Regions from separate parts of the Alkalibacterium sp. s-m-28 genome, predicted to be linked through region 2. Evidence: predicted binding sites of a transcription regulator. Region 2 holds the regulator's gene; each other region holds the start of a gene.
What was found. The regulator Rex, encoded in region 2, represses fermentation and respiration genes when NADH is low (regulators of the CRP and FNR family bind a similar motif). The targets are predictions, from matches to a motif close to TTGTGAANTANTTCACAA.
Positions count from the first base shown of each region.

Region 1: pdhA (pyruvate dehydrogenase (acetyl-transferring) E1 component subunit alpha) is a predicted target of Rex. The motif match lies at 2,642-2,659, and genes of this name have one in related genera.
Region 3: adhE (bifunctional acetaldehyde-CoA/alcohol dehydrogenase) is a predicted target of Rex. The motif match lies at 3,648-3,665, and genes of this name have one in related genera.

Region 1 covers NZ_BAAGIQ010000050.1:7,221-13,181, reverse strand. Annotated here, with positions in the region: gene ACYQ4S_RS07830 (dihydrolipoamide acetyltransferase family protein) at 1-262, opposite strand, end outside; gene ACYQ4S_RS07825 (alpha-ketoacid dehydrogenase subunit beta) at 389-1,366, opposite strand; gene pdhA (pyruvate dehydrogenase (acetyl-transferring) E1 component subunit alpha) at 1,369-2,475, opposite strand; gene def (peptide deformylase) at 2,919-3,494, shown strand; gene ACYQ4S_RS07810 (DUF1576 domain-containing protein) at 3,599-4,936, opposite strand; tRNA gene ACYQ4S_RS07805 (tRNA-Ala) at 4,980-5,052, opposite strand; gene ACYQ4S_RS07800 (Cof-type HAD-IIB family hydrolase) at 5,161-5,949, opposite strand.
Region 2 covers NZ_BAAGIQ010000016.1:7,017-12,977, reverse strand. Annotated here, with positions in the region: gene ACYQ4S_RS03945 (Lrp/AsnC family transcriptional regulator) at 153-599, opposite strand; gene ACYQ4S_RS03940 (ABC-F family ATP-binding cassette domain-containing protein) at 654-2,615, opposite strand; gene ACYQ4S_RS03935 (redox-sensing transcriptional repressor Rex) at 2,984-3,679, shown strand; gene ACYQ4S_RS03930 (DUF4305 domain-containing protein) at 3,735-3,944, opposite strand; gene ACYQ4S_RS03925 (CPBP family intramembrane glutamic endopeptidase) at 3,974-4,636, opposite strand; gene groES (co-chaperone GroES) at 4,870-5,154, shown strand; gene groL (chaperonin GroEL) at 5,207-5,961, shown strand, end outside.
Region 3 covers NZ_BAAGIQ010000001.1:2,193-8,153, reverse strand. Annotated here, with positions in the region: gene ACYQ4S_RS00030 (TrkA C-terminal domain-containing protein) at 1-48, opposite strand, end outside; gene ACYQ4S_RS00025 (ion channel) at 63-242, opposite strand; gene adhE (bifunctional acetaldehyde-CoA/alcohol dehydrogenase) at 845-3,442, opposite strand; gene pflB (formate C-acetyltransferase) at 3,789-5,961, shown strand, end outside.

The sequences.
Region 1 (5,961 bases), on a different contig from region 2:
CTTCTTCCTCGCCACCTTCATGTCCTTCTGCGTCGATCTCAACGATTGGATCTCCTACAGAAGCTACTGTACCTGGTTCAACTAAGAATTTTTTGATTGTTCCATCAACTGGAGAAGCTAGTTCCTCAACTGATTTATCGTTTTGGATTTCTGCAATCGAATCGCCTTCTTCAACTGTGTCTCCCTCAGAAACTAACCAGCTAACGATTTCGCCTTCAGCCATACCTTCCCCAACATCAGGGAGTTTAAATGTAAAAGCCATTAATTTTCTTCCCTTCTATAATGATTTCATTTAAGAAATTAACTTTACTCAATAAGGAACAATCTTTCTATTCTCTTATATCGAGTTAAAAAGAATGTTCCTTTTGAGTTACTGTATCAAATTATATTAAAATTCAACTGCTTCTTTGATTGCTTCAGTAATGTCAGTTGCACTTGGTAACCACTGGTTTTCAGCTTGTCCGAATGGATAAACTGTATCAGGTGCTGTAACGAATCCGATAGGTGCTTCCAGAGAAAGGATTGCACGTTGAGACACTTCAGAAATAACCGTGTTTCCTACTCCAGCCATGCGCTGAGCTTCCTGAACCATGACCATGCGACCAGTTTTCTCAACAGAAGCTACAACAGTTTCATAGTCGATTGGAGAAACAGTACGCAGGTCAATCACCTCAACAGATACGCCGTCTTTTTCAAGCTGTTCAGCAGCTTTCAATGCTTCACGGACCATGTAACCATAGGCTACAACTGTTACGTCTGTTCCTTCTTTAGCTACAGCAGCTTTCCCTAGAGGTACAGTGTACTGTTCTTCAGGAACTTCATCACGGAAAGAACGGTAAAGTTTCATGTGCTCAAGGAAAACAACTGGATCTTCGTCACGGATTGCTGAAGTTAGAAGACCTTTTGCATCGTAAGGGTTTGAAGGGATAACAACTTTAAGTCCAGGAGACTGAGCCATTAGTCCTTCAAGACTGTCTGCGTGCATTTCAGGCGTGTGTACACCTCCACCAAATGGTGAACGAACAACTGCCGGAAGGTGCAGTTTTCCACCCATACGGTAGCTGGTACGAGCCATTTGACCAACAATTGAATCCATTACTTCGAATACGAATCCGAAGAACTGGATTTCCATAACTGGACGGAAACCTTGAACAGCTAAACCAAAAGCCATTCCTCCGATACCAGATTCAGCAAGTGGAGTATCACTGACGCGATCTTCACCGTACTTGTCGAAAAGTCCTTGAGTCGCACGGAATACTCCGCCGTTTTTACCTACGTCTTCACCGAAAACCAGGACTTTTTCATCACGGGCCATTTCCTGATCAAGTGCTTCCGTGATTGCTTGAATCATTGTAAGATTCGCCATGATTATTTACTCTCCTTTGCTTCGTATTTCTCAATCTGCTCAGTAATGTTCTGACCAGGCTCATTGTACATGTTTTTCAGGAAGTCTGAAATTTTCATCTTAGGAGCTTGATCTGCTTCTTTAGCAGCTTGTTTGATTTCTTCTTTAGTTTCTTCAATCAGTTTTTCTTCCTGTTCTTCTGACCACAGACCTTTTTCAGTCAGGAAGTTACGGAAGCGGATAAGTGGATCTCTCTGTTCCCAGTAGTCAAATGATTCCTGTTCACGGTAACGTGTAGGATCATCACCTGAAGTTGAGTGAGGGCCGAAACGTGACGTGATTGTTTCGATCAATACTGGTCCGTTTCCTGCAGCAGCCCATTCACGAGCCTGTTTAGTAACAGCATATACTGCAAGTGGGTCCATTCCATCAACTTGAACACCAGGGATACCTGCAGCAGCAGCTTTCTGAGCAAGTGTTTTAGCAGCAGTCTGCTTCTCACGAGGAGTAGAAATCGCATACCCATTGTTTTGGATAAAGAATACGACAGGTGCTTTGTAACGTCCGGCAAAGTTCATCCCTTCGTATACATCACCTTGAGAAGATCCACCGTCACCAGTATAAGTGAATGTCACTTCATCTTCTTTCCCAGCCATTTTCTGTCCCACGGCATTACCCATTGCTTGAATAAATTGCGCACCGATAATGATTTGAGGTGGAATAGCGTGTAAATCTTCAGGATAATTGTTTCCTTCTACATGTCCACGAGACCATAAAAAAGCCTGTGATACAGGTAGACCGTGTTGGATCAACTGAGGTACATCACGGTACCCAGGATAGAACCAGTCCTGTTTCTTAAATGCAAAATGACTTGCTAACTGAGATGCTTCCTGCCCCATAGTAGGTGCATAGAAACCTAGTCTTCCCTGACGGGCAAGTGCCATTGAGCGATCATGAAGAACACGTGACCACACCATTCTTCTCATTAATTCTACTAATTCATCATCAGATAAATCCGGCATAATGTCTTCGTTGACGATTTTCCCATCTTTATCCAGAATTTGAACCATCGGAAACGAAGCTTCGATTGTACTTAGTAATGCTTCGTAATCAACTGGTTGCTTTGCCATAGATTACCCATTCCTCTCTGTTTTTAAAGTTCAATATAACAGATAATATCCCCTGTTACATTTTAATCCATTCCTTTCTAAATCTATCATGATTCATGAATTAATGCAAGCGATATTCATGTAGTGTCGCAGTATAAATCCTTGATATTAAAGCAATTACAGCCCATTGTGATAACTACAACAAACACGCTGTTATACTTTTTTCATACGATACCCTCCGGAACTTGATTGAGTTAAAGTAATACAGGCATTTTATCTGTTATATAAAAGAACTTAGAGCTATGTCTTTGTATCATTGGAAGGATAAGCAGCTTTTCGCATGTGAATCAGATCACTATTTATTATTAGAATACTTTTATTTTGACTATAGGAATATTTGAGGTGCGGGACCTATTCATATTTGTTAGAATAGGAAAAGAATAATAGCATTGGAGGTTATATGCGTGTTAACTATGAAAGATGTCATTAGAGAAGGACACCCTACTTTAAGACAAATTGCTGAAACAATTGAATTTCCTTTAGATCCTGAAGTAAAGTCGCTCGCAGAAGATATGCTTCAGTTTTTAAAGAACAGTCAGGACCCTGATCTTGCTGAAAAGTATGAATTGAGACCTGGAGTGGGAATCGCAGCTCCCCAGGTCGATGTATCTAAAAGGCTGATTGCTGTACATGTCCCTTCGGCAGACGAAGAAGACAGCACCCCCGAGTTCAGCGCTGTGATGATCAACCCTAAAATCATCAGTCATTCTGTCCAGCAGACTTGCCTGTCAGATGGAGAAGGCTGCCTGTCTGTCGACCGCGAAGTTCCAGGCTATGTCCCGAGACACAAGCGGATTAAAGTGGATTACTTTGACTTGGACGGAAAAAAACAGAGCATTCGACTGAGAGATTTTCCGGCAATTGTCGTCCAGCACGAAATCGATCACCTGAACGGCATCATGTTCTACGATCGAATCGATCCTGAAAATCCATTGGCACTTCCAGATGACATTGATGTCCTAGGTACAGTAGAAGAATAATATGAATGTGAATTGCCTAAATAATAATGTAAATAGACGATAGTCCTTCCGGCCTCTTTAAGCTGGAAGAACTATCGTCTTTTCAATTTAGGTTAAATTATAAATCAGCGTTCCTCTACTCTAATTTCTTCCGCAGGATCCACCGGTTCTCTCAGCTGTCTTCTCTTCTGCTGCTGATACTGAATTGCTTCCAGCAGAGGAATCATAATGGCTGCTACGAAGCCTCCTGCAAACCCGTTATTATATAAATTGATCCCACCGTGCAGATACCCTGTATTGCTGACGACACTAAGGTGAAGTGCGCCGGCAAGAATACCGATCAGCGTGCCGTAGCGACCTGCTATAGGCGCGATCGTCGTCCCGAACAACCCTGCGATCACTACCGATGTTGCACTCATGTCGTATCCATTGATATATCCCATCAAGGTGACCCCTATGAGAATAGGAAGAACATTGCGAAGGTGTTTCCCGAATGCACCGAACCCGACAACTGTAAGTATCCCACCAATAGCCGGTCCGTTTATTTCTCCGCCATGAAACAGCACATAAAATGTCGAGACAAAACCTAGCAGTGCCATATTGATCAGGGTAACACTGAATCCGTTGGTAGTCAGAAAGTCAGTGGACAGCTGGCCGGAATGCTTGATCAGTGCGCCATAACCATTCAGCGTCCAGGAATTTAAATACAGCCCCCCTACTAGCATCAGAGTAAACAAAGTTAAAAAAATGATAGTAAATGGCTGATTGTTTCCGCTGGATATCATTGAAACGGGTTCAATGTCTCTACCAGTACTTCTCAGAAGTGAGGTAAAAATTGTTCCAACTATACCGCTGGTGAAACCAACGTTGTAGACACTGAAACCTTTTGTAAACCCGACAAAGTGCTTAGCCAGAGGCGGAAGGATAAAGCCAGCAACAAATCCGACTAAGTATCCATAAAAAATACCCAACGGGAGCGGCAGACCTATATTGAATGTCACTTCACTCACCAGCGGTCCAAGTGCTGTCCCGAATAAAGCGGCCAGCAAGGATTTCTCTGCCGGGACTTCCGTTACCCTTGCATAAGCAAAAGCACCCAGAACGATCGGCATGGAATTATACAGGTTTTTACCAAAAAATGAAAAGGCAGCTACTGTAAAGACAGCGGCAATAATCGGACCGTTGACTTTCGCCCGCGTCAGGCGGATTATACCAATAGAATGCGCTGTCAATAATGCAGAATTAAAAAGCGTAGCGCCTACGTTTGAAAGTGCAAAATAATCGGTTGTCAGATTGGCTGGAGAAGTTAAGATCGTAATCTGTCCAGTGATGATTTCCTGAGGGGTATTGAATAAGAATGCCAGAGAAGCAAATAACAGTGCCAGACTAAATAGAAAGCCATACTTCACATTCTGTGGTATGACTGTGTATTGAGTAATATGCAGCTGGTTTTCAGATATCACATCAATTCCTCTTTCCTTAGCGTAGTTTCGCTAAATAATTGAATGGAGATAGACGGGCTCGAACCGACGACCTCTTCGCTGCCAGCGAAGCGCTCTCCCAACTGAGCTATACCCCCTGTGTCATACTTACTTATTATTACCCATAGGACCTACTTTTGTCTACAAAATCATTGAAAAAAGACTGGTTTCCCAGTCATTTTTCACAAGATCGACACAAAATCAAATCAAAGATAGCCCAATTTTTCAAGAGCCAGCTGAATCCCATTCTGACTACTGCTTGCTGTAACAAGATCAGCAACTTTCTTTACGTCGTCTTCCGCATTCCCCATCGCTACTCCTGTTCCAGCATTTTCAATCATCTCCAGATCATTAAACCCATCACCGAAAGCTACGATATTGTCATTGCTGATATTGAGTTGTTTCGCCAGACGCTCGATAGTCGAAAACTTGGATCCTCCAGCAGGCAGGACATCTACTCCTGTTTCGTGCCACCTTACAAATCTGAAATGATCGAACTGTCCCTCTTCATATAAAGAGGCTTCTTCTTCTGAGTAAAAGATCAGACACTGCACTAATGGGTACTTTTCGTGATAGTCATGATTCTGTTCCGGTACTGGAAACCCTACATGAGCCATCCCTTTCTCCATGCGTTCATTTGGCTGACTACTTCGTCTTCTTAGTTCATCTACCGTCTCATAGACCATCTGATGGCCATTATCATCAGCCATGGTAATTAGACGATCGAGCTCATCTTTGTTCAGAGAATTGGTATAGATTGAATCGTGCTTGTAATATGCGGCTGCACCGTTGCAGACGATATAGTTTTCAATAGCCAGTTCCTTAATGACTTCTGAAGCCATCGTGCGGTTCCTGCCAGTCGCAATAGCCACTTCGTAGTTTTCGGCCAGTTTCTTGACTGCCTGTCTCGTACTTTCGGGAAGCTGCTTATGTTCATCCAGTAGAGTGCCGTCAATATCGAATACGAATAGTTTCCTGCTTGTCATATCTACCATACACTTCCTTTT
Region 2 (5,961 bases):
TCTAGTTTGCTTAGTAAATTTCGGACTCCAGCACAGCTAGTACTCGTAGGGACAGAAAAAAGCAATGAGTCCCCATCTTAAACAGATAATCCTCATTGCTTGTGTGATATGTGGCGTAAAACAACTCCAACTTCACTCTTTTTTCTTAGAGCTTATTCGTCAAAATCGTGCAGGGTCAGGCCTCTTGTTGGAACTGGAGTAGAAAATACAATCTGTGTATAGGTCTTACCGAACTGCTGCAGGTCGTTGATGAAATCATCCAGTTCTGTAGTTGTTGGATAGGATACTTTGATAAGCATCGAGAAATCGCCAGTTACACAGTTGCACTCCAGTACATTAGGCACATGTTCGATGTAAGGGTAGAAATCCTTCTTCTGGTTCGGGCTTAAGTCAAGCTGAATGAATGCCTGTATGTGATAGCCGAGTTTTTTTAAATTGACTCGAGCCATGTATTTATCGATAAATCCTTCTTTTTCAAGCTTAGCTATCCGATTAGAAATAGCAGGGGAGGAAAGATAGGTCTCACTGGCTATTTCTTTTAAAGATGCGCGGGCGTTTTCCTGCAGAATCTGCAGTATTTTCAAATCCATTTGATCCATAGTCATATCCTCTTTTCCGCAGTTGAGACTAGTTAAGGTATCTTTTTGTCCGTTTTACAGGTTGTCCAACGTATCATGCAGTGATTCCCATTCAATCAGCAGATTTTCCTGCTTGCTGGTAAGGGCCTCATTTTCATTAGATAACCGTTCTGTTTTGACACTGTCAGAGAAAGTTTCCGGCTGGCTGAGTTCGTGCTGAATCTTCAGCAGTGCAGCCTCCAAATCTTCGAGCTCCTTTTCGATTCGCTCAATTTCTCTAGTGAGTTTCCGCTCCTTTTTCTGACGCTCTTTCTGTGCTTCAAATGACAGTTTGGCGGTCTGGTCGGACGTGCTGTCTAAAGAGTGAGAACCAGTCGTGTCAGTAAGGTCACTTGAAGAATCGATGGACTCAATTGCCTCAAGTTCAGCCTTTTTCTGAAGGTAATAGTCATAATCACCTAAATAAAGTGTAGCTCCTTTTTCCGATAGTTCAATGACTTTTGTAGCCAGCCTGTTGATGAAGTAGCGGTCATGGGAGACGAATAGCAAAGTGCCTTCAAAATCGATCAGAGCATTCTCAAGTACTTCCTTTGAATCAATGTCCAGGTGGTTAGTCGGCTCATCAAGCAAGAGTGTATTGTTTTTTTCGAGAGCTAGTTTTGCCAGAGCAACTCTGGCTTTCTCGCCACCGCTTAAAGAAAAAATGGATTTATCGACGTCTTCCCCGCTGAATAGAAAGGATCCTAGCAAGGTTCGCACAGATTGCTCAGACAGCAGTGGATGGTCATCCCAGACCTCATCCAGTACAGACTTCTTGTCATTTAAAGTTGTCTGTTCCTGATCGTAATACCCCATATCGACTTTCGTTCCATACTTTATTTCTCCGCTGATTGAAGGAATCAATTTATAAAGTGTCTTCAGGAGAGTAGTTTTACCTACCCCGTTAGGACCTACCACTGCAATGGAATCTTCCTTGCGGATATCGAGATTGATATGTTCGGACAATGGAATCGAATCGTATCCGATTGTCAAATCAGCTGTCTGAAGCACGACCTGACCAGAAGTTCGTTCAGGAATGAACTGGAAATGCGCACTTTTTTCATCACCTTGAGGCTTGTCCAATGGATCCATCTTCTCAAGCTGTTTCCTTCTAGCCTGGGCTCTTTTCGTTGTAGAAGCACGGACCAGGTTGCGGTTAACAAAGTCTTCCAGTTTAGCCATTTTCTTCTGCTGCTTCTCGAAGACTTTCCATTCACGCTTGATTTTTTCAGCTTTCTGTTTCAGATAATTCGAATAGTTTCCCGGGTAATTTTCTACAGAGCCTCTACTGACTTCGTATATATTTTTGACGACTTTATCCAGAAAATACCGATCATGGGAAACAATGAGAAGAGCCTTGGAATAATTCTGGAGGTAACTTTCCAGCCATGATAATGTGTCTATATCCAAATGGTTGGTCGGCTCATCTAAAATAAGAAGGTCCTTTTTCTCAAGAAGAAGTTTGGCCAGCGCAAGTCGGGTTTTCTGCCCCCCTGACAAATTTGCTATAGGTGTATCATAATCTTCCGGGTAATATCGGAAGCCATGAAGTACTGAACGGATCTCGCTTTCGATGCCATACCCGTTATGTTCCCTGAATGACTGCTGCAGAAAATCATACCTGGACAAAAGATCCGTATAGCTATCAGACTGCTTATCGATAGAATCATCACTTAATTTATGCTCGATAGCATGCATTTCTCTTTCTATCTGTTTAATAGGTTCGGTTAGTTTATCCATCTCTTCCCAGATAGTCAGATCAGATTCCAGACCGGTATGCTGATCAAGATAGCCGATAGTACAGTTTTTTTTCTTATGAACGGTGCCTTCATCCGGTTCTTCTCTTCCAGAAAGGATGTTAAGAAGGGTCGTTTTACCGGCACCATTTCTACCCACCAGACCAATTCTGGCATTTTCCTTTATTTCCATGCTAACATTATCGAAAAGTGTTTCAGCACCGAAATGTCTTGCTATTTTTTGCGTGTGTAAAAGTATCATACTATTCCTCATTTTCTAACCTAGTCATCTGTCAATATCTAACAGTTTAGCATACAGGAGCAGGAATAAACTAGTCTAATTGAAAAACCTGCAAGGCTCAGACAGAGGACGATTTAGGCTTGTTCCCTTTTTTACATTCTCCGAAACTTGTTCAATAATAAACGATTAATTATTGAATATTATTGAAATATTTAACAAATTCAGACCCGATTTACTTTATTTTACTGGGATTAGTGGTATAATATAAAATGGTATCCTATGTAAGTTTGTGAATGAATACACAAGGTAAGAAAAGATACACCTTTGGAAAAGTTTGATAAGATCCAGAGAAGCTGTTTATTAAATGAATTGAGACGAGGAGAATGACAATGGCTGATAAGAAAATCCCGAAAGCTACTGCACGCAGACTGCCATTATATTACCGCTATTTGCGTTTCCTATACGAGGCAGGTAAAGAACGTGTGTCATCAGCTAAATTAAGTGAAGCAGTTAAAGTGGATAGTGCAACAATCAGACGTGATTTCTCGTATTTCGGAGCTTTAGGTAAAAGAGGCTACGGGTACGATGTAGAAGCTTTAATGAATTTTTTCAGTAAAACACTGAATCAGGACCGTTTGACCAATGTTGCATTGATTGGTGTCGGTAACCTTGGACAAGCCTTGCTAAACTATAATTTTCGCAGAAACAACAATATCCGTATCAGTGCCGGATTTGATGTGAAAGATGATTTGATTGGAACGATCCACCAGGGCGTACCTATTTACGATATCAATGAAATGGTCGATCAGCTTGAAATGCAGCAGATCGATGTAGCTATTCTCACGGTACCTTCTGAAATAGCTCAGGAGATGGCGGATAAACTGGTCAAAGGCGGAGTTAGAGGTATTATGAACTTCACCCCAATCCGTGTGACTGTGCCAAAAGAAGTCAGAGTACACAACGTTGACCTGACAAACGAATTGCAGACACTGATTTACTTCATCAATTATTACCAGGACTTTGATCAGAAGACTGAACCTGAAGAAGATGACAATCCCTTAAACGACTTATTTTATAATGAATAAAAAGAAAATCTTCAAAGCTGACCTTGATTGGGTCTGTAAGCTTTGAAGATTTTTTTTATTTGCTGTTATTTTTACTTTTTTTGATGCGAAGATACGCTGCAGCCATTCTTGTACCCTGTACAAAGTCTTTTGTAGCGAAGAGAGCAAATAAGAAAGAGAAAAAACCCCATCCACTGCTGTCGACTGAATCGATCGTAAAGAACATGAACAACAGGAAGAAAATATACTTAAATGCAATTTGAAACATGATTTGTTTTTCTGTCATTATAAATCCTTTCTACACTACTCGTCTTTTTAAGAAAAGTACAAGTTGATCAGGACAGCTGCCACATTCATCAGACAATGTGCCAGAATTGGTGTCCATATGTTTTTAGTTTTAAAGTACAACCAGGCAAAGACCAGTCCCATTGAAGAATACACTAGGAGCAGACCGTCAAAGTGAATGAATGCAAAGAGCAGTGAACTTATGACTGCAGCTCCAATGCCGCCAATCCGATCAATCAGAAGACCAAAAATTGCTTTTCTGAAAACAAATTCCTCCATTACTGGCCCTGCTACTCCAACTAGGAGAAGAAAGAACGGATAATTTCTAACCACTTCCATCAGAAACTGAGTGTTTTCAGACTCCATAGAAGAGCCCAGAAAGTTTACTTCAATAATACTTGCGAAGGACTGCACGACTATAGCGATAAACATCCCGATCAGCCCCCATAAGAGAATTCTGACAGGATTATGACTGAAACGCTCTTCGAATTCAAATCTCATCTGCTTTCTTCTCTCAATCACGATCATGCCTATAGCGCCTATTGCAAACAGCACCATGGAAGGGAGAAGAAACCCAACAATCCCTATGTCTTCAGGTAAGAAGAGAGGGATTACAGCAGAGACAAGCTGCACGGCAAGAAACAAGCTGATCATGTTAATAGCCGCTTTTTTATTTATTTCATTAACTGACATGTTGTTCATCCTTTAATTGATATTCCCACAATATATAGTAATTTAACACAAAAACCAGCCGTTTTCCACCGGGTAAATTTTTCAAAAAAAATTAAAGTTAGGACTTGCAAGAAATCACAGTTTTGAATATACTAGGTAATGTAGTTAGCACTCGGAGGTCGAGAGTGCTAACACTCACATCTCACTATATCTTTAGTGAAAAATTAAAACTACTATTTTGGAGGGATTGCATCATGTTAAAACCTTTAGGAAATCGTGTACTTCTTGAAGTGAAGAAAGAAGAAGAGAAAACTGCAAGCGGATTAGTTTTACCTGATTCAGCAAAAGAGAAGCCGCAGTCAGCAGTGGTTGTAGCTGTTGGAGACGGAAAACTTCTTGATAACGGAAGCCGAGCTGACGTATCAGTTTCTGTCGGCGATCAGGTTATCTTTGAAAAGTATGCCGGTTCTGAAATCAAGTATGAAGGAACCGATTATCTAGTAGTTAAAGATACAGACATTATTGCAATCGTTGACTAATTTGAACCACTGATTCATTAAAAAAAATAATATTGAAGGAGCGATTATTACCATGGCTAAAGAAATCAAATTTTCTGAAAATGCACGTGCAGCAATGCTGCGTGGCGTAGATAAACTAGCTGATACAGTTAAAGTGACATTGGGACCAAAAGGTAGAAATGTTATCTTGGACAAATCTTTCGGCGCACCTCAAATCACTAATGATGGGGTGACCATCGCAAAGGAAATTGAACTGGATGACAAATTCGAAAATATGGGTGCTCAGCTTGTTGCTGAAGTAGCAAGCAAAACAAACGATATCGCAGGTGACGGAACAACTACTGCGACTGTTCTAACCCAGGCAATCGTCAATGAAGGAATGAAAAACGTGACTGCAGGCGCTAACCCTGTAGGCATCCGTCGCGGAATCGAACTGGCAACTAAAAAAGCAGTCGAAGCTCTACATGACATCTCTACTAAAGTAGAAGACAAAGAGTCTATCGCGCAAATTGCTGCAATCTCATCTGGCGACGAAGAGATCGGTAAGTTGCTTGCAGATGCGATGGAACGTGTGGGAAGCGACGGCGTTATCACAATAGAGGAATCTCAAGGAATTGAAACTGAACTGGATGTTGTTGAAGGAATGCAGTTCGATCGCGGCTACCTGTCTCAGTACATGGTAACGGATAACGAGAAAATGGAAGCAAACTTGGATAATCCTTACATTCTGATTACAGACAAGAAGATTTCTTCAGTACAGGAAATCCTTCCTGTTCTTGAAAATATCATGCAGCAGAATCGTCCACTTCTGATCATTGCAGACGATAT
Region 3 (5,961 bases), on a different contig from region 2:
GACTGCAACGATGATCAGATCTGTCTGTTCAGGGATATTGGCAACCATCAGTATTTTATGACTCAGCCTTGAGCCCTCATAGGAGCGACTTCCTGAAAACCGACAGTGGACATCGTTATTAAAGTCATGTAGATGGCATCCATCAGACTGATATTCAGAAGAAGCGAATAGCCGATCGTTTCAACGATAACAATAGCTATCAGAAGATAAAATATAAGAAATATCCGTTTGCGCTGCTGCAATGGGTCAGCTCCTTTCTATGGTCTTTTTATCATTTTAACATGTCTATCAGAGAGTGAATAACCGGAAAGCGGAAAATCATCCCTGTTAACATAACTTTCAGCAATCAGTTGTACAGTCTAGATCTACCTCAAGCAGTCAATCCAAAGATGAAGTAGAAGTAGAAAGATTCTCTTTCTACTTTGATCCAACAATTCAGCCTTGAAATGAAGCTAGACGACGGCTAGTTCCAGTTTACTGTAAAGGATCATGCGGTAGTTTCCATTAGGAGAGGTCTAAGAGAAGGATATCAATCATGAAATAATATAAGCTACATGTAGAAGGGGTCTAGTTGTAGCATACTTACTTGACGACTAACTAAGCTATAACTAAAAAGTCTTTATTTATATTTGAGATATCTGAATAAGCACGAAACTGTCATTACCGCTCCTTTAATTGAAGCTTAAGTCATGGCTGATTAATATGCTCTCGTTAGAAAGACCTGCTCAATAATAAAGTTATCTGTCAGCAGACCAGGGGAGACAATTGAAACTGACTGATCTAAAAAAAGACAAGACCGAGTGATCAGTCTTGTCTTTTGAATTATATTTAACTAAGCAATGATTTAACCTCTAAAAGCTGCACGGTAAACTTCTGCGAGCTCTTTGACTAAAGGCATTTTAGGATTAGCTGTTGTGCATTGATCTTCAAATGCACGCTCAGCCATGTCGTCAACAACTGCTTCGAAAGCTTTTTTATCAACGCCGTTATTTTTGATACCCATTGGAATCTCCAGTTCTTTAGCAAGATCATAGATTGCTTTGATCAGACTTTCGACACCTTCTTCAGTCGTACTGGCTGGAAGATCAAGTGCTTTTGCGATCTCAGCATAGCGTACATCTGCGATAAAGTGCTCATATTTAGGGAAGGCAACGAATTTAGTTGGCTTCTTGGCATTGTAGCGGACCACGTGTGGCATAAGGATCGCATTGGCGCGTCCGTGAGCGATGTGGAACTGAGCACCCAGTTTGTGCGCCAGACTGTGGTTGATACCCAGGAATGCATTCGCAAAGGCCATACCGGCCATCGTTGATGCGTTGTGCATCTTTTCTCTAGCTACTTCGTCATCACCATTGTGATAAGCAGCAGGCAGGTGCTTGAATACCAGCTGGATCGCTTTGATTGCCAGACCGTCAGTGTAGTCGTTGGCCATGTTTGACACATAAGCTTCGATCGCATGAGTCAGGACATCCATACCTGTATCAGCTGTAACCACTTTTGGCACACTCATGACAAACTGAGGATCAATGATCGCAACATCCGGAGTCAGCTCGTAGTCTGACAAAGGATACTTGGTTGATTTTTCAGTATCAGTAATAACGGAGAATGACGTTACTTCAGAACCAGTACCAGATGTTGTAGGGATTGCTACGAACTGTGCTTTCTCTCCAAGAGTAGGGTACTTGTAGACACGTTTTCTGATATCCATGAATTTTTGCTTGATGCCGTTGAAGTCTGTATCTGGGTGCTCGTAGAACAGCCACATTCCTTTAGCTGCATCCATTGGAGACCCTCCACCTAAGGCGATGATGACGTCCGGCTGGAAAGCAGCCATTGCTTCTGCTCCTTTTAGAACTGTCTCTTTAGATGGATCCGGTTCAACATCTGAGAATATTTCACAATGAACATAATCCTGACGGTTACGCAGGTGATACAGTACACGGTCAACATAGCCCAGTTCGACCATCATAGGGTCAGTTACAATGAAAGCTTTCTTGATGTCGGGCATTTTAGCCAGATACTGGACAGAGTTACGTTCAAAGTACACTTTTGGTGGGATCTTGAACCATTGCATGTTGTTTGTACGTTTCGCACGTTTCTTCACATTGATTAAATGCATAGTACTGACGTTAGTTGACACTGAGTTTCCTCCAAACGATCCGCATCCTAGAGTTAGGGAAGGGAGATAAGCATTATAGATGTCACCGATAGCACCTTGAGATGACGGTGCGTTGACAATCAGACGGCCTGCTTTCATGCGGCGGTCAAACTCGCTGATAACCTGATCGTCGTTGGAATGGATAACTGCTGAGTGACCTAAACCACCATACGCAAGCATTTCTTCAGCACGTTTGATTCCTTCTTCAGAACTGCTGACTTTGTAGGCAGCCAGTACTGGGCTAAGTTTTTCTCGTGAGAGAGGGAAGTCTCTTCCGACACCAGGGTATTCAGCTATAAGAATTTTTGTATCTTCAGGCACTTTTACGTTTGCCATTTTAGCAATCTGATATGCTGAACGTCCGACGATATCCGGATTCAAGTGATTATCTTCTGATACCATCAGCTGTTCCACTTTAAGGCGCTCCTCTTTAGTCAGGAAGTGGCATCCGTTGTCGATCATCTGTGATTTCACTTCTTCATATACTTCTTTATCAGCGATGACAGCTTGTTCAGAAGCACAGATCATTCCATTATCGAATGTTTTGGAAAGAATCAGGTCGTTAGTGGCTCGTTTGACATTTGCAGTCTTTTCAATGTAGCAAGGGACGTTTCCGGCACCTACACCAAGAGCAGGTTTTCCTGAGCTGTATGCTGATTTAACCATGCCTGATCCGCCAGTTGCGAGAATAGTAGCTACTCCGTCGTGCTTCATCAAGGTCTGTGTCGCTTCAACAGACGGTTTTTCGATCCACTGGATACAGTTTTCCGGCGCACCCGCTTTAACAGCTGCTTCGTAAACAGCACGGGCTGCAGCTGAACTGGATTTCTGAGCAGAAGGGTGGAAAGCGAAAATGATCGGGTTACCTGTTTTAATAGAAATCATAGATTTAAAGATTGTTGTGGAAGTAGGATTGGTTACTGGTGTAACTCCGGCAATGACCCCGACCGGTTCAGCAATTTCAACTGTGCCTTCATGAACGTTCTCATTTATTACACCGATTGTTTTATCATGTTTGATGCTGTGGTAGATGTATTCTGAAGCAAAAAGGTTTTTGATGATTTTATCTTCATATACACCACGACCAGTTTCTTCTACAGCCAGCTTAGCTAAAGGCATATGCTGATCAAGACCAGCCAGAGCCATTTCCTTCACGATGTTATCGATTTGTTCCTGATCAAGTTTGTACATATTATCGAGAGCTGTTTTAGCCTTCGTGACTAACTGATCGATATCTTTCTGTACATCTGTTACTTTATTAGTTTTGTCTAATACTTTTACCATAATGGGTTCCCTCCATTTAGTTAGTGAAGTATTGAGCAAGTTTAGATTAAAATAAGTCTTTCTCCAATTTTACCGTCTTATAAAGATGAAAAATGAAGAAAGCTTGTATGCTCAACACTTGGATTGTTTTTATCTTTTTACAAGCACATCATAACACAGTGAAATCGCTTGCTAGAAATTGAAATTGTGTCCATTTTGTAACACATTGTGATAAATTGAACAAGTGTAACGGGACAACCATCTCCTTACTAATCGTCATTAAATGTTCAAAGATTCACTTGTATAAAGTGAGCTAATGTGATAAAATGGACATGTAGAAAACGTGAAAGACAAAGGAGAATCGACTATGGAAAAGCAACGCACAGATGAGATGACTTTGGAAACTTTATGGGAAGGGTTCAAAGGAAAGAAATGGAAAGATGCCATTGACGTCCGTAACTTCATTCAAAGTAACTACACACCGTACGATGGTGATGAGTCATTCCTTGAAGGCCCAACTAAACAGACGGAAGAGTTGTGGGAACAAGTGATGGATCTTAACAAAAAAGAACGTGAAGCAGGCGGAGTTCTTGATATGGATACTTCTGTTGTTTCAACAATTACTTCTCATGGACCGGCTTACCTGACTAAAGATAAAGAAAAAGTTGTCGGGTTCCAGACAGACAAACCATTCAAACGTTCACTTCAGCCGTTTGGCGGCATCCGAATGATGGAGCAGGCTGCTGAATCATATGGTTTTGAAGTAGATCCTTATCTATCTCATATCTTCAGAGACTGGAGAAAGACTCATAATGAAGGAGTGTTCAATGCATACACGCCTGAAATGCGAGACGCAAGACGCACTGGTGTCATTACAGGCCTCCCTGATGCATACGGTCGCGGAAGAATCATCGGTGACTACCGTCGTGTGGCGCTATATGGAGTCGACCGTTTACTAAAAGAAAAAGAAGCAGATAAAGCACAGTCAGATACTGCTATGATGAGCGAAGATATTATCCGTAAACGTGAAGAATTGAGCGATCAGATTAAGGCTCTTCACGAATTGAAAGAACTGGGTAACATTTACGGATTTGATATCTCACGCCCTGCCAAGACTGCTGTAGAAGCGTTCCAATGGCTGTATCTTGGTTATCTGGCCGCAATCAAGGAACAGAATGGTGCCGCAATGTCATTAGGCCGAACATCGACTTTCCTTGATATCTACATTGAAAGAGATCTTAAAGATGGCATCATGACTGAAGTAGAAGCACAAGAGCTCGTCGATCACTTTGTCATGAAACTGCGTCTTGTAAAATTCGTTCGTACGCCAGAATACAATGAACTGTTTTCAGGGGATCCGACATGGGTAACTGAAGCGATTGCCGGTGTGGGAATCGATGGGCGTCACCTGGTCACTAAGAACAGCTACCGCTTCTTAAACACGCTGAGCAACCTGGGTCCTGCACCTGAACCTAACTTGACTGTTCTGTGGTCAACTAAGCTTCCGTCAGCATTCAAGAACTACTGCTCTAAAGTATCTATCATAAGCAGTGCGGTACAGTACGAAAATGATGACATCATGCGTGAAGAGTGGGGCGATGACTATGGTATTGCCTGCTGTGTGTCTGCTATGCCGATTGGTAAACAGATGCAGTTCTTTGGAGCTCGTGCAAACCTGGCAAAAGCTTTACTTTATGCCATCAATGGCGGCGTAGATGAAATGAAGAAAACCCAGGTCGGACCTAAATTCCGTCCGATCACTTCTGAAGTACTGGATTATGACGAAGTAATGGAAAAATACGACGATATGCTTGACTGGCTTTCAGGCATGTATATAAATACTCTGAACATCATCCACTACATGCATGATAAGTACAGCTATGAAAGTATCGAAATGGCTCTTCATGATTCCGAAATCGTCCGTACTATGGCTACTGGAATTGCCGGATTCTCAGTTACAGTCGATTCTCTGTCCGCCATCAAGTATGCAACCGTGAAAACAGTAAGAGATGAAAGTGGCCTAGTTGTCGACTATATCATCGAAGGCGATTATCCTAAGTACGGAAATAATGATGATCGTGTTGACCAAATCGCTGTAGATCTGCTTAAAGCATTCATGAGTAAAGTTAAGAAACACCCAACTTACAGAAATGCAGTACACACAACATCGATCCTGACCATTACTTCAAACGTCGTATATGGTAAAAAGACAGGAAATACACCAGACGGACGTAGAGCAGGCGTGCCATTTGCACCTGGCGCCAATCCGCTTCACGGAAGAGACACAAACGGTGCTCTTGCAAGTCTGAACTCTGTGGCGAAACTGCCATACGATCAGTCGCTTGACGGTATTTCAAATACCTTCTCTATCGTTCCTAAGGCATTAGGAAAAGAAGAAGAGACTCAAAAACGTAATCTCTCAGCAATGCTGGATGGATACGTCAAAAAAGGTGGGCACCACCTGAACGTCAATGCGCTGAACCGTGAGACGCTTGAAAATGCTATGAAGCATCCGGAAGAGTACCCGCAGCTGACGATCC